4 regions of the Streptomyces sp. NPDC002926 genome follow, and region 1 is predicted to be linked to each of the others. Evidence: riboswitches for the same ligand, from Rfam matches in the RefSeq annotation. Region 1 holds a riboswitch; each other region holds the start of a gene.
The links. Region 1 has a riboswitch for cyclic di-AMP ahead of ACWDZ6_RS24280 (transglycosylase SLT domain-containing protein). Riboswitches for the same ligand answer to the same signal wherever they lie in the genome.
Positions count from the first base shown of each region.

Region 2: it holds a riboswitch for cyclic di-AMP, as region 1 does, so the genes downstream of both, ACWDZ6_RS18600 (transglycosylase family protein) here and ACWDZ6_RS24280 (transglycosylase SLT domain-containing protein) in region 1, are expected to answer to the same signal.
Region 3: it holds a riboswitch for cyclic di-AMP, as region 1 does, so the genes downstream of both, ACWDZ6_RS28970 (M23 family metallopeptidase) here and ACWDZ6_RS24280 (transglycosylase SLT domain-containing protein) in region 1, are expected to answer to the same signal.
Region 4: it holds a riboswitch for cyclic di-AMP, as region 1 does, so the genes downstream of both, ACWDZ6_RS03260 (M23 family metallopeptidase) here and ACWDZ6_RS24280 (transglycosylase SLT domain-containing protein) in region 1, are expected to answer to the same signal.

Region 1 covers NZ_JBSFUK010000019.1:15,339-18,642, reverse strand. The annotation lists gene ACWDZ6_RS24290 (hydrogenase maturation protease) at 1-250, shown strand, start outside; gene ACWDZ6_RS24285 (DUF6893 family small protein) at 261-377, shown strand; gene ACWDZ6_RS24280 (transglycosylase SLT domain-containing protein) at 398-1,204, opposite strand; cyclic di-AMP (ydaO/yuaA leader) riboswitch at 1,207-1,367, opposite strand; gene ACWDZ6_RS24275 (hypothetical protein) at 2,087-2,227, shown strand; gene ACWDZ6_RS24270 (hypothetical protein) at 2,335-2,496, shown strand.
Region 2 covers NZ_JBSFUK010000010.1:174,095-177,398, forward strand. The annotation lists gene ACWDZ6_RS18595 (transglycosylase family protein) at 12-902, shown strand; cyclic di-AMP (ydaO/yuaA leader) riboswitch at 1,169-1,351, shown strand; gene ACWDZ6_RS18600 (transglycosylase family protein) at 1,355-2,038, shown strand; gene eno (phosphopyruvate hydratase) at 2,336-3,304, shown strand, end outside.
Region 3 covers NZ_JBSFUK010000031.1:33,891-37,194, reverse strand. The annotation lists gene ACWDZ6_RS28975 (SGNH/GDSL hydrolase family protein) at 1-634, opposite strand, end outside; gene ACWDZ6_RS28970 (M23 family metallopeptidase) at 805-1,791, opposite strand; cyclic di-AMP (ydaO/yuaA leader) riboswitch at 1,796-1,969, opposite strand; gene ACWDZ6_RS28965 (alpha-galactosidase) at 2,386-3,304, opposite strand, start outside.
Region 4 covers NZ_JBSFUK010000002.1:17,498-20,801, reverse strand. The annotation lists gene ACWDZ6_RS03265 (PP2C family protein-serine/threonine phosphatase) at 1-952, shown strand, start outside; cyclic di-AMP (ydaO/yuaA leader) riboswitch at 1,168-1,323, shown strand; gene ACWDZ6_RS03260 (M23 family metallopeptidase) at 1,335-2,402, shown strand; gene ACWDZ6_RS03255 (aldo/keto reductase) at 2,592-3,304, shown strand, end outside.

The DNA.
Region 1 (3,304 bases):
CGGCCACCGGATGTCCCCCGACGCGGTCCTGGCGCTCCTGGGGACCCTCTGCGCCGGCACCGGCACTCGGCCGCCGCGGCGCACCCTGGTAGTGGGATGTGAACCCGCCGGTGTGGAGGAAGGCATCGGTCTCAGTCCGCCCGTTGCCGCCGCCGTGCCGGAGGCCGTACGGCTGATCATGGGCCTGGTACGGGACGGCAGGCACGAATCGTCCGCGCCACCGGCTGCGGTCGGCGAGGTTGCGAAGTGAGGAGAAGAGCATGAAGAAGACGATCATTGGCAGCGTGGCCGCCGCGACTGCCGCGACGGCTGTGGCTGCTGTTGTCAAGCAGCTCCTGCCGGACGTCATGCGCTATCTGCGCATCCGCAAGATGTGACACGACGGTGGTGACAGGCCTCAGTAGGCGCCGTTCACATTGTCGATGGAGCCGTACTTGTCGGCGGCGTAGTTGCACGCGGCGGTGATGTTGGCGACCGGGTCGTAGCTGTCCATCGACGTGCCGGGCACGTGGTACGCGAGGAACGTCGGCGCAATGACCTGCAGGAGCCCCTTGGACGGTGTTCCCGCCACGGCGTTGGAGTCCCAGTTGTTGATGGCCCGCGGGTTGCCCGAGGACTCGCGCATGATGTTCCGGTGGATGCCGTCGTACGAGCCGGGGATGCCGTGCTTGGCCATGACGGCGAGTGACTCCCGGATCCAGCCGTCGAGGTTGTTCGCATAGGTCGCGGGCTTCGTGGCGGTGGTGGCGCCCTTGGTGGCCAGCGTGCTCCTCTGCACGGAGCGGCTGGCCCGATCCTCCGGGGAAGACGTGTTGGGGGTCACCTTGGCCTTTTTGCCGACCGACAGCTGGAGACCCGAGTGAATCAGCGAAGGGTTGCTGCCGATTGCCCTCCGGTTGTCCTTGTACAGCTGCATCCAGCCGCCGCTCAGGGAGTGCGCCCGAGCGATCTTGGCAAGGGAGTCACCCACGACGACGGAATAGGTGGTGGGCAGGGCCTTCTTCGCGGCGACGTGCGTGGTGCCCGCGGCGGCCGGGGCCACAGCCTTTGCGGCTGTGACGGGATGTGCCGTCGGCTGGGCCGCGCCGGCAGTGGTCGCGCCGATCACCGGCAGGACGAGTGCGGCACCGCCCGCACCCGCGGCGACGAAGCCCCGGGTGATCGGGCTGGACTTGGGACGACGGTGCTTACCCTTTGCGGGCATGATGAGTTCCTCTCCGTCGCCTGCGAGGTGAGCTGTCGGGTTCGGGCTGGAGATGCCCGGCCGCGGTAGGAATGCGACTTGACCCCGAGCCGTTCCGGATTCCGGATCGGCGGCTTACCTGGGTCCCCCGCTCCTGCCGTAAGTGAGTGGGTGGTTTGCCGGGCGGCGGCAGGATTCGGCGTTCCGTCCGGATTGCGGCGACCGTAAGCGAAAAGCGCTGGATTGAACAAGCCCTGAATTCACCACTGCAATCCGCGCGGCGGAATCAGCCGCGGAAAATCACGCGATCCACCGAGGACGGGAAACTCAACTCGCTTCTATGGAAAGGGACTGGGCCGGATCGGCGCCCTTCGCGCACTGTCGAGGACGTGACCCATATCACGGGTTTCGATGCGGGATGGCCGGCCCTGCGCCGCCGCGAAAATGCACGACAAGTCGCATGTTTTCCTGCAATATGGACGTCGAGAGCAATGCCGAGTAAACGTTCATTCCGGACATGCATGGGCGGAGTTGTCCTCGAAGATGAGCATTTAGTCCCCACATTCGCGCTATAAATGCATTAGCGCCCTCTATGGGTAGATTCTGTCCGTTTGGGTAGTAATTGGGGGTCGCCTCTCCGCCTGGCTGTCCTGTGGCGACGTGCCCCCCGAGACCGGTAGGCGACCACCGCTGCCCGCACGGCGTACGCGCCCGGGTGGCGCAGGTGTGCCGGGGCCCTGCCGCCGGGTCCCGGCGGCAGGGCGGGTGTCGAACGGCTCCAGCGCTCGGCGGGCACGGGCGTGCGGCACTCGGCGAGCACAGAGGCTTCGACGGCCCTCGGTCTGTGCCGGGGCGGAGACCCGTGACCTGTCGAACGACGGCCCCGTCCTGGACATCAGCCTCATGGCCGCCGCGATTCCCACGCCACCGGGCAGCCGTCGAAACGGAGCGCTGGACGGCTACTCCGTCATGGCGAGCGGCACCCAGGCTGCCGACGACGACCAGCGGCACGGCGAACCCGAACCTTCGATCACCTGCTGGTGATCGTGCCCCCGACCGCCCCGCTTCAGTGTCGCTTCGGCAGCAACAGCTTCGTCAGTTCCCTCTGGGCATCGGTCACTGGGCCACTGGTGCTCGGCGCAGGAGTGCCCGTGGGTGAGGTGCTCACACTGCCGGAAGGACTTGCGGAAGGAGTCGGCGTCGGCGAGGCCGAGTGGCTGGGGCGGCCACTGGAGGGGCGGGGGGTCGGCCTGGCCCTCACGGGCGGCCTGGTGGTGGCTGTGGGAGTCGTGGATGCCGCTGATTCCCGGTGAGTGGCCGTCGCGCTGGGGCGCCGAGGCGTACCACTGCTCCGGTCCCGGACACTCCCTCGGGCCGGGTGCGTGGCCGGCCGTTCCGGCGTGGCTTTCGGTGATTTGGTGACGTGGGGCTCGGGCTCGGGCTCGTCGGGGGATACCCGTTCCGGGCCCGGCGCTGCTCCTGGGGCACCGGCGGAGTGCTCGGGCAGCAGCGATACGGCGGCCAGACCGCCGAGCATGGCGAAGGCGGCCGCGGCAAGAGTCCGCCCGCCGTACTTCTTCAATCGCTGCGGATGGCGCCCCCGGGCTGCGGGCACATCTGCCGAGGGAGCGGGGGACCAGAGAGGCTCGGGGGACTCGAACGAGCCCGGTCCCTCGCTGAACAGGATCTCCGGCACCATCGTGTCGACTGTCGGAGCACCACCGCCGCTCCGATCGCTCGGCGGTGCTGTTGCGGAGTCGTATGCGCCGCACTCCGGGCACGTCACGGCGCCGTTGAGGACGCGGCGGCAGGGGAGGCAGTAGTCCATGATCTCGCCCCTTAGTGCGTGAGTTGCTGGAAGGAGCCGTGGCCGGCCGGCCAGGCTGGGCAGCAGCCGGCCGCCGGAAGGCGGCGCTCGGTGACTTTCCGAAGCATCCTTGGCATGCGCGAACCTCACTCACTCACCGGTCTGCAGGTGTTTCACCGGTTACCGAGGTCAACGGGCTTGAGCGAATCAGTGTTCAAAAGGCGGTTGAAACGTGGCGCACGCAACTCCATCGGAGGTTGTAGCTGGTCGCACGGGCGCCCCACTCGGCGTCCGAGCCGGCAATCAGGGCTGAC
Region 2 (3,304 bases), on a different contig from region 1:
AAGGCAACCGCATGCGCTCCGGGAACGGACGACACCGCCGACCCCGCCAGGCTCCGGCCATCGTCGTCGCGGCAGGAGTGACGGGATCGGCCATCGCCATCCCGCTGCTCGGCGCCGGGTCGGCCTCCGCCGCCGATGCCGCCACGTGGGACCGCGTCGCGGAGTGCGAGAGCGGCGGCATGTGGAGTGCCGACCTCGGCAACGGGTTCTACGGCGGTCTGCAGTTCACGCAGGAGGCCTGGCAGGACTTCGGCGGGACGGCGTACGCGCCCACCGCCGACCTCGCGAGCCGCTCCCAGCAGATCGCGGTCGCGGAGAAGGTCCTCGACGCGCAGGGTCCGCAGGCGTGGGCCACCTGTTCGCTGATCGCGGGGCTGGCCAACGACGGCGCCGCGACGGGCGTCGACCCCGGCGCCATGCCGTCGCCCGGGCAGAGTGCTCCCGCACAGTCGGCCACGACCGCGAAGCCCTCCGCCGGGGCCGCCGAGTCCGCCGAGCCGTCCGCGGACCCCTCCGCGCCGTCGACCCCCAAGGCGTCGACCCAGCCGTCCGGGTCGGCGGATCCGGGCACGGGGCAGGACGCCGACGCCGACAGCGGCACCGGAAAGCACCGTGGCACCCCGGAGGAGACAGAGCCGGGCAATACGGACAATCAACGCGAAGATGCCCGCCATGCCTCGCGGGGTGACGGTGCGGCACGTGACGAGGCCGGCAAGACAGGCAGTGCGGACGCGGTGCCCGGCGAGTACACCGTCCGCCCCGGCGACAGCCTGTGGGCCATCGCCGACGAGCAGAAGCTGGCCGGTGGCTGGTCCGCGATCTACGAGGCGAACCGGAAGACCGTCGGTATCGATCCGGACCTGATCCACCCTGGCCAGAGCCTCGATCTGGATCTGAGGTAGCGGCAGTTAGCGGATATATGTCCGAGTTTGACCAAGTGAGACATGGGTCTCTTTGTCCCAACTGACATATCTCGCCCCCCTGATTGGGTCGTTCCGCTTCTCACCTGCGAAAACGAGAGTTCCCCGAGTGGCGGAATGGGCGATTTCTCCCCGATGTTCGTCTTTGAACATCGGGGAGAGCTGTGTCTACGGTCTGAACCGCTCGCCACCGCGGGCACCACTGACCGTCACGCCGAATCCTGCCGCCGGTCGGGGGGAGCAGTCGTTCGCACAGAGCGCCGAAGGCAGGAGCGGGGGACCCAAGGTAAGTGCCGGGCCCGGCCGTTGAGAGCAGTACGCAACGGCCCACGGACCGGCTTGGGGTGAAGCCGCGCGCCACGACGCGCGGCCGGGCAACTCACTTGGCCCGAACCCGACAGCTCACCTCGCAGGCGTCGGTGAGGAGTCGTTCCATGCTGTTTTCCAGCAAGAGCAAGCACCGCCGCCCGGCCGCCTTCAATCGGACTGCCCGTATCGCCGCGCTCGCCGGTGTCACCGGTGCCGTCGTCGCCGCCCCGCTGATGGGCGCCACCTCGGCCTCCGCCGCGACCGCCTCCGAGTGGGACCGGGTCGCCCAGTGCGAGGCCGGCGGCAACTGGTCCATCAACACCGGCAACGGTTTCTACGGCGGCCTGCAGTTCTCGGCCTCCACCTGGGCCGCGTACGGCGGCACGGCGTACGCCTCCTCCGCCGACCAGGCCTCCAAGTCCCAGCAGATAGCGGTCGCCGAGAAGGTTCTGGCCGGCCAGGGCAAGGGCGCCTGGCCCAACTGCGGCGTCGGCCTGTCCAACACCCCCTTCGACGGCGGCTCCGCCGACTCCGGCACCACGCAGAAGGCGCAGCCCGCCCCGAAGCGCGCCGAGGCCCCCACCACGCGCTCCGAGCGCCCCGCCGCCCCGGTGAAGTCCGCGAAGCCCGCCGCCAAGGGTTTCAAGAAGGGTGACGGCGAGTACAAGGTGAAGGCGGGCGACACCCTCGGCACGATCGCCGAGACCCAGAAGGTCAAGGGCGGCTGGAAGAAGCTGTTCGACCTCAACAAGGACATCGTCGAGCGCGCCGACGTGATCTTCCCGGGCCAGCAGCTCCACCTGAGCTGACCCCGGGTCCCCAACGCCCCGGTCCGGCGCGTCTTCCCCCGTACGCGCCGGGCCGGGGTTCTGTCTGTCCCCGGCCGGGTTCTGTCCCCGGCCGGTACCGGTGGCCGCGAGTGTCTCCGTCGGCTCCCGTGGCGTTACCCGCAGGTAGTTCACGTGCTGTTTGTCCTGCGTCGCGAGTCTTCGCGCCGTTTTTCGTCCCAGCGGGCGGGCAACGGCCGACCGACGCCGTGGAGCCGGTTAGGCTCATGTCGCAAGGCCAAGAGACCCTGCATTCTCAGCGTCACATCCCAGAAGGAGATGCTCGTGCCGTCCATCGACGTCGTCGTAGCCCGGGAAATCCTGGACTCCCGAGGCAACCCCACGGTCGAGGTCGAGGTTGGCCTCGACGACGGCAGCACGGGCCGTGCTGCTGTTCCGTCCGGCGCCTCCACCGGTGCGTTCGAGGCTCTTGAGCTCCGCGACGGTGACCAGAACCGCTACCAGGGCAAGGGCGTGGAGAAGGCTGTCCTCGCCGTCATCGAGCAGATCGGCCCGGAGCTCGTCGGCTACGACGCCACCGAGCAGCGCCTGATCGACCAGGCGATGTTCGACCTGGACGCCACTCCGGACAAGTCCTCCCTCGGTGCCAACGCCATCCTCGGCGTCTCCCTCGCCGTCGCGCACGCCGCCTCCGAGGCGTCCGACCTGCCGCTCTTCCGCTACCTCGGCGGCCCGAACGCGCACCTGCTGCCCGTTCCGATGATGAACATCCTGAACGGCGGCTCGCACGCCGACTCCAACGTGGACATCCAGGAGTTCATGATCGCGCCGATCGGCGCCGAGTCCTTCTCCGAGGCTCTGCGCTGGGGCGCCGAGGTCTACCACACCCTCAAGTCCGTCCTGAAGACCAAGGGCCTCTCCACCGGCCTCGGCGACGAGGGCGGCTTCGCGCCGAACCTGGAGTCCAACCGCGCCGCCCTGGACCTCATCCTCGAGGCCATCAAGCAGGCCGGTTACGCCCCGGGCAAGGACATCGCGCTCGCGCTCGACGTCGCCGCGTCCGAGTTCTACAAGGACGGCCTGTACGAGTTCGAGGGCAAGTCCCGCTCCGCCGCCGAGATGACCGAGTACTACGAGGAGCTCGTGGCGGCCTACCCGCTCGTCTCCATCGAGGACCCGCTCTTCGAGGACGACTGGGCCGGCTGGAAGGTCCTCACCGACAAGCTGGGCGCCAAGGTCCAGATCGTCGGCGACGACCTGTTCGTCACCAACCCGGAGCGTCTGGCC
Region 3 (3,304 bases), on a different contig from region 1:
CCTGGTCGGGGTCGGCGGGCACCTCGAGTCCGAGCACCTGGGCGGCACGCAGCGCGACCCGGGTGTGGCCCTCGGGCGACAGATGCAGCCGGTCGGCGTCCCAAGCCCGCCTTTCCTGGATGGACTTGAGCGACCACAGGTCGAGTACGGGGCAGTCGTAGCGGTCGGCGATGGCCCGTACATGCGCGGTGTACGTGGCGATCTTGCCGCGCAGATGACGCAGTACCGGCACGCCACGGGTGTCGAAGCCGGTGGTCACCATGACGGTGCCGACCGAGCCGGTGAGGTCGGCGACGGCCCGCTCGAAGCGCTCGGCCACGTCGTCGGGGTTGCTGCCGGGCCGGATGATGTCATTGCCGCCTGCGCAGAAGGTCACCAGATCCGGGGCGAGTTCCTTTGCCCGCGGGACCTGTTCCTCGACGATCTGGTCGAGGAGACGGCCGCGTACGGCGAGATTGGCGTACCGGAAGGTGTGCTCCGGCATCCGGTCGTCGAGCAGGACCGCGAACCGGTCCGCCCAGCCGACGTACCTCCCGTCGGGGCCCGGGTCGCCGACGCCCTCGGTGAAGCTGTCACCGATCGCCGCGTACGACCCGAATACGCCACTGTTCTCTGTTCTCGAATCGTCTGACACGAGAACTCATTTTTCCCTTACGGATGTGACCTACGCGACCGTAAGGAGGGGTTGACGAGGGGTGATATAGACCACCGGTCAAGATTCGTCCAACCCGGAATACGCCGACTCCCCCCGCGCCGCGGGCGGCGGCACGAGGGGAGGACGGGCGACGACGCGCGTCGGACGGATCAGATGGAGACGCCGTGCTGACGCAGGTAGGCCACCGGGTCGATGTCCGAGCCATAGCTGGGGCCGGTGCGGATCTCGAAGTGCAGGTGCGGGCCGGTGGAGTTGCCGGTGGTGCCGGAGAGGCCGATCGGCTGGCCGCCGCTCACGCTCTGGCCGGAGGAGACGGCGAGGGAGGAGAGGTGGGCGTACTGCGAGTAGGTGCCATCGCTCTGCTGGATGACGATCTGGTTGCCGTACGCACCGGCCCAGCCGGCGGAGACGACAGTGCCCTGGCCGACGGCCTTGACGGTCGTGCCGGAGGATGCCGCGAAGTCGAGACCGGTGTGGTAACCGCTGGCCCACATGGCACCGGCGAGGTGGTACGGGGTGATGACGGTCGCGCCGTCGACGGGGGCGGTGAAGCCGGAGGCGCTGGTCTGCGTGGCGGCGCCGCTGCTCGCCGAGTCGCCGGACGAGGACGGCGCGGAGGACTGCACGGCCGAGCCCGAGTCCGAGGAGCCCGAGTCCGAAGACGGCTTCGAGGACGGCTTCGAGGAGGACCGCTCCGGGCCTGCCGGGCTCTGCGACTTCTCCGGAGCCTTCGCCTTCGCCTTCGCGCCGAGGGTGAGCTTGAGGCCGGGGTGGATCAGCGACGGGTTGTCGCCGACCCGCTCCCGGTTGTCCGCGTACAGCTTCTTCCAGCCGCCGCGGACATCGTGCTCGTCGGCGATCTTGGCCAGATAGTCGCCGGGGACGACTGAGTAGGTGGTGGGAGTGGCCTTCTTCTGCGCCACGTGGGCGGTGGCAGACCCGGCGGAGAAAGGAGAGGATGTGGCGGCGGTCACAGTCTTTTCCGGTGCCACGGCCGGAGCGGCCTTTTCTGCCGCATGGGCGCCGGTGGCGCCTATCAGCGGAAGTGCGATGGCGGCGCCACCCGTACCGGCGGTGACGAATCCGCGCGCGATCGGGCTGACCTTGGGGCGACGGTGCTTGCCCTTCTTGGGCATGGCGAATTCCTCTCCGGCGCCGGCGTGGTGAGCTGTCGGGTTCGGGCTGGAGATGCCCGGCCGCGCAGTTGCGCGACTTCACCCCAAGCCGTCCGGAAGTCCGGAATCGGCGTACTACCTGGGTCCCCCGCTCCTGCCGCACGTTGTTGGGTGGAATTCCGGACGGCGGCAGGATTAGGCGGTCCGTCCGGATTGGTCGTGACCGTAAACGAATGGGTGGACCGGGACAAGCTGTCGCTTTCGCCCGCCAATGATCCGTCTGATATCACCGCGAAATTCCCGTCACCCTCCGTAAATCAATGATCTTCACCGTCCGCCCCGGCAACGGAATTCACCTTCCTCGCGCCGTCGCGCACCGTCACGAATATGATCCCGCTCACGGACCGTGCCACCTCTCCCCCACAGACAGGGCACGTTATGCCTAATCGTCCAATTCGGACATAACAGGCATTTAATAGCAATGGTCTGCTTATAGCCCGCGGCCCCCCTTACCGCCCAATTCATGCCACGCCCATCGGAATTTCGTCGGGGATTGAGCCGGAGCAGCCGGCGGAATTCATTGCAGCCGGGGCCGCTCCTGTCAGCCGCGCCGACTCAGCGGCGCCGGAGCCGGATCACCGTGGCGTCCATGTCCCCCTTCAGCCCGGTGTGCAGCCCCTGGTGCAGGAGCAGGGATCCGCGATGCGCAGCGCCCGAGTCCGGGCACTCGTACACGGCTGCCGGATCGAGCCCGCGCAGCCTGAGCCTGGGCGGCTGTTCGCCGTAGTGCTGCGCCTGGAGCCAGGCGAGGACGACTGTCTCGTCACCTCGTATGTACTGCACGGCACTCAGTCCGCCCTCCGGCGCCCGCAGCCGGTACAGCTCGCCGTGCTGCACCACAGGCCTGATCTTCTTGTAGAGCTCCACCCAGCCGTGCGCCTCGGCGAGCTCCTCCGCGCTCCACTCGGTGAGATCGCCGCCGACTCCGAGCACTCCTGCCATGGCGCTCACAAAGCGGAACCGGAGTGTGCTCACGCGGCCATTGAGCTGGACGTTGGGGCTGTCGGTCACCCAGGCCGCCATGGCCCGTACCGGGTGCAGCTGGGTGAAGCCCTGCTGGATGGCGAGCCGGTCCAGCGGATCGGTGTTGTCGGAGGTCCACACCTGATCGGTGCGGGAGAGGATCCCGAGGTCGATCCGGCCGCCGCCGCCCGAGCAGGACTCGAAGGCGACCGAGGGATGCGCGGCGCGCAGCCTGTCGAGGAGCGCGTACAGCGCGTGCACATGCTCGACCCACAGCTTCTGCGGATACCTCTCGCCGGGCCAGCCGGCATCCGTGAAACAGCGGTTGAAGTCCCATTTCACATAGTCGATGGGCGCGCCGGCGAGCAGTCCGTCCAACTGCTCCCAGAGGTAGGCCTGTACGTCCTCGCGCGCGAGGTTCAGTACGAGCTGGTTGCGGAACTCCGTCCGTGCCCGGCCCGGGTGGTGCTGGACCCAGTCGGGATGCGCGCGGTAGAGATCGCTGTCGGCG
Region 4 (3,304 bases), on a different contig from region 1:
GGGTCTGCACATCTACAACGGGACTCTGAGCCAGACCTCGGCGAACACCGAGCTGTTCACCGTGATCACCGTCGCCGGCCTGGCGCTCTTCATCAACCGGGTCGTACGGCTCAGCGGGCAGCGACTCGCCTCCGCCCGCGTCATCGCGGAAAACGCGCAGCGCGCCGTGCTGCCCACCCCCGTCGACCGGATCGGTGGGCTGCGGATCGCCGCGCGGTACGAGGCGGCGCACAAGGACGCGCTCGTCGGCGGCGACCTCTTCGCCGTACAGGACACTCCGCACGGTGTACGGCTGGTCGTGGGCGACGTCCGGGGCAAGGGGATGGAGGCGGTCGAGGCCGTGGCCGTGGTCATCGGGGCGTTCCGGGAGGCCGCCGAGCAGGAGAGATCACTCGAGGGTGTCGCCGCACGCCTGGAGCGGGCGCTCACTCGCGAGGGCACGCGGCGGGACAGTCTCGACGTGTTCGAGGGCTTCACCACCGCCGTACTCGCCGAGGTTCCGCGCGGTGCGGCCGGGGTACGGGTGGTGAACCGTGGCCATCCGGAACCGCTGGTGCTGTACCCCGACGGCGATGTGGACAGGCTGCAGCCGACTGAGCACGCGCTGCCGCTGGGGATGGGCGATCTGGGGACCCTGCCGGATCTGGCGGACGAGTATCCGTTCCCGGCCGGGGCCACGCTGCTCCTCTACACCGACGGGCTGTCCGAGGCGCGTAACGCGGACGATGTCTTCTACGACCCCGGCGAGCGGCTCGGCGGCCGGCACTTTTCCGGGCCCGAGGAGCTGCTGGACGCGCTCCTCGACGATGTACGCCGGTACACGGGCGGCGGCACCAACGACGACATGGCGCTGCTGGCGGTCAGCCGCCCGGCGGACGGGCAACCGGAGCGTCGGGGGACCGTACCTGTGGTCAAGGAGGAGCGGGAGGAGTCGGGCCGCGACCGTGTGTAGTCGAAGGACACCCCTCCGCATAACAGGTGAAGCACCGTCAGAAGTGCGGTGTGGTCCGCGCATCGGCCAAGTCGCCCGATTCCGGCCGCTTGTGTCCCGGTAAGTCCTGGCCGATGAAGTTAATGATCAGTCGGAACAGCTTGGAATCGGGCCCTGGTGTCTATTAACGTTCGATAACGCAGCGCGGTTGTCCCAGTCGTCGCTAGAGACGGCACCGTGCGCACGCGCCGAATTCCGCAAGGGAACCGGGGAACCACCAATTGGGGTGAATCGGGCATACTTTGCCGCTCTTTTCGCGGTCGAAGCGCTCGTAGGAGACCTTCCTGCTCCGAACCCGTCAGCTAACCCGGTAGGCGAGAAGGAAGGAAAGGAGCACGCCTCCGTGGCGTCCAACAAACCTGCCCCTGCCCCCGAAACCCCCTTTCAATCCGACTTCTTCGGCGAAGAAGTAGCGGAGCGGGCATGGGAGGAATGGAACCCCACCGAGGACTCCGTCCGTCCGGTGCGCGGCCGGCACCGTGTCATGAAGCAGCGCGGCGGACTCGCCCGCAGCTCCACGGTGCTCGGCGTCGGTGTGATCGCGGCGGTCGGCGCGGGCGGCATGGCCAGTGCGCAGGACAAGCCGCCGGTCTCCATATCGCTGCCGGACCTTCCCGACTCGATCGCGGACAAACTGCCTGACGCCAAGTCACTGCCGGGCGTGGGCTCCTTCATGTCCGACGACGCCGACGCGCAGTCGGGGAACGTGAACGCCTCGCCGCTCACGACGATGACCCTCGCCGCGGACGACGGCGCCGGGGCAGACACGGAATCGGGCGTGGGCGGCGCGGGTGAGGCCCTGCGCGCCCGCATCCTCCAGCAGGCCGAGCAGCAGCAGGCCGACGCGGACGCCGAGGCGAAGTCGGCCGCGGAGAAGGTCGCCGCCGAGAAGGCCGCGGCGGAGGCGACGCAGCAGCAGACGGCGGCGGAGGCCAAGGCCGAGGCCGCCAAGCGCAAGGCCGAGGCCGCCAAGGCCAAGGCGGAGGAGGAGCGGCTCGCCAACCTGGCCAAGAGCTTCGCGCTGCCCACCTCCGCGTACACGATCACTTCCACCTTCGGCGAGGCCGGCTCCATGTGGTCCTCGGGCTACCACACCGGCCTGGACTTCGCCGCCCCGACGGGCACGCCGGTCAAGGCGGTGCACGGCGGCACCGTCAAGTCTGCGGGCTGGTCCGGCTCGTACGGCTACCGCACGGTCCTGGAGCTCGACGACGGTACGGAGGTCTGGTACTGCCACCAGTCGTCGATGTCCGTCAGCGCGGGCCAGAAGGTGACGACGGGCGAGACGATCGGCCGCGTGGGCGCGACCGGCAATGTCACGGGCCCGCATCTGCACCTCGAGGTCCACACCCCCGGCGGCTCGGGCATCGACCCGATGGCCTGGCTCCAGGGCAAGGGCCTCACCGTCTGATCACGCGCTGCGGTTCCCGGCAGCCCTGGCGCCCACCCCCCGGCGCCAGGGCTGCCGGTCCGTGCGGCCGCGTTTCCGCGTAGCGGGGGCCCGGTGTTCCGGCTTTCGGTGTTCCGGTCTTCGGTGTTCGGGGGTCCCGGGTTCCGGCACCCCGGAATAGCGCGGCGCGGTCCGGCTGTTGATCTACGTATGACTTCTCTCCGCACCCTCGGCTCCTCGGGCCTGGCTGTCTTTCCGCTGTCCCTCGGCGGCAATGTCTTCGGCTGGACCGCCGACGAGACGCAGTCCTTCGCCGTGCTCGACGCGTACGCCGCCGCGGGCGGCAACTTCATCGACACCGCCGACTCCTACTCCGCATGGGTGCCGGGCAACGAGGGCGGCGAGTCCGAGACCGTCATCGGCAACTGGCTCGCCGGGCGCGGCAACCGCTCCGAGATCGTCGTCGCCACCAAGGTCGGCGCGCACCCCCGGTACAGGGGCCTCTCCGGCACCACGATCAAGGCCGCGGCCGAGGAGTCGCTGCGTCGGCTGCGCACCGACTACATCGACCTGTACTACACGCACTTCGACGACCCGGCCGTCCCCGTCGAGGAGATCATCACCGCCCTCGACGAGCTGGTGAAGGAGGGCAAGGTCCGCGCCATCGGCACCTCCAACCTCAGCGTCGAGCGGCTCCAGGCGTCCCTGGACTTCTCGGAGCGCGAGGGACTGGCCCGCTATTCCGTGCTGCAGCCGCACTACAACCTCGTCTCGCGTGAGACGTACGAGGGCGAGCGCCAGGAGACGGCCGCCCGCGCCGGTCTCGCCGCCGTCCCGTACTACGCGCTCGCGTCCGGCTTCCTCACCGGCAAGTACCGGCCGGATGCGACGGTGCTCAGCCCCCGTGCCGAGGGAGCGGCCAA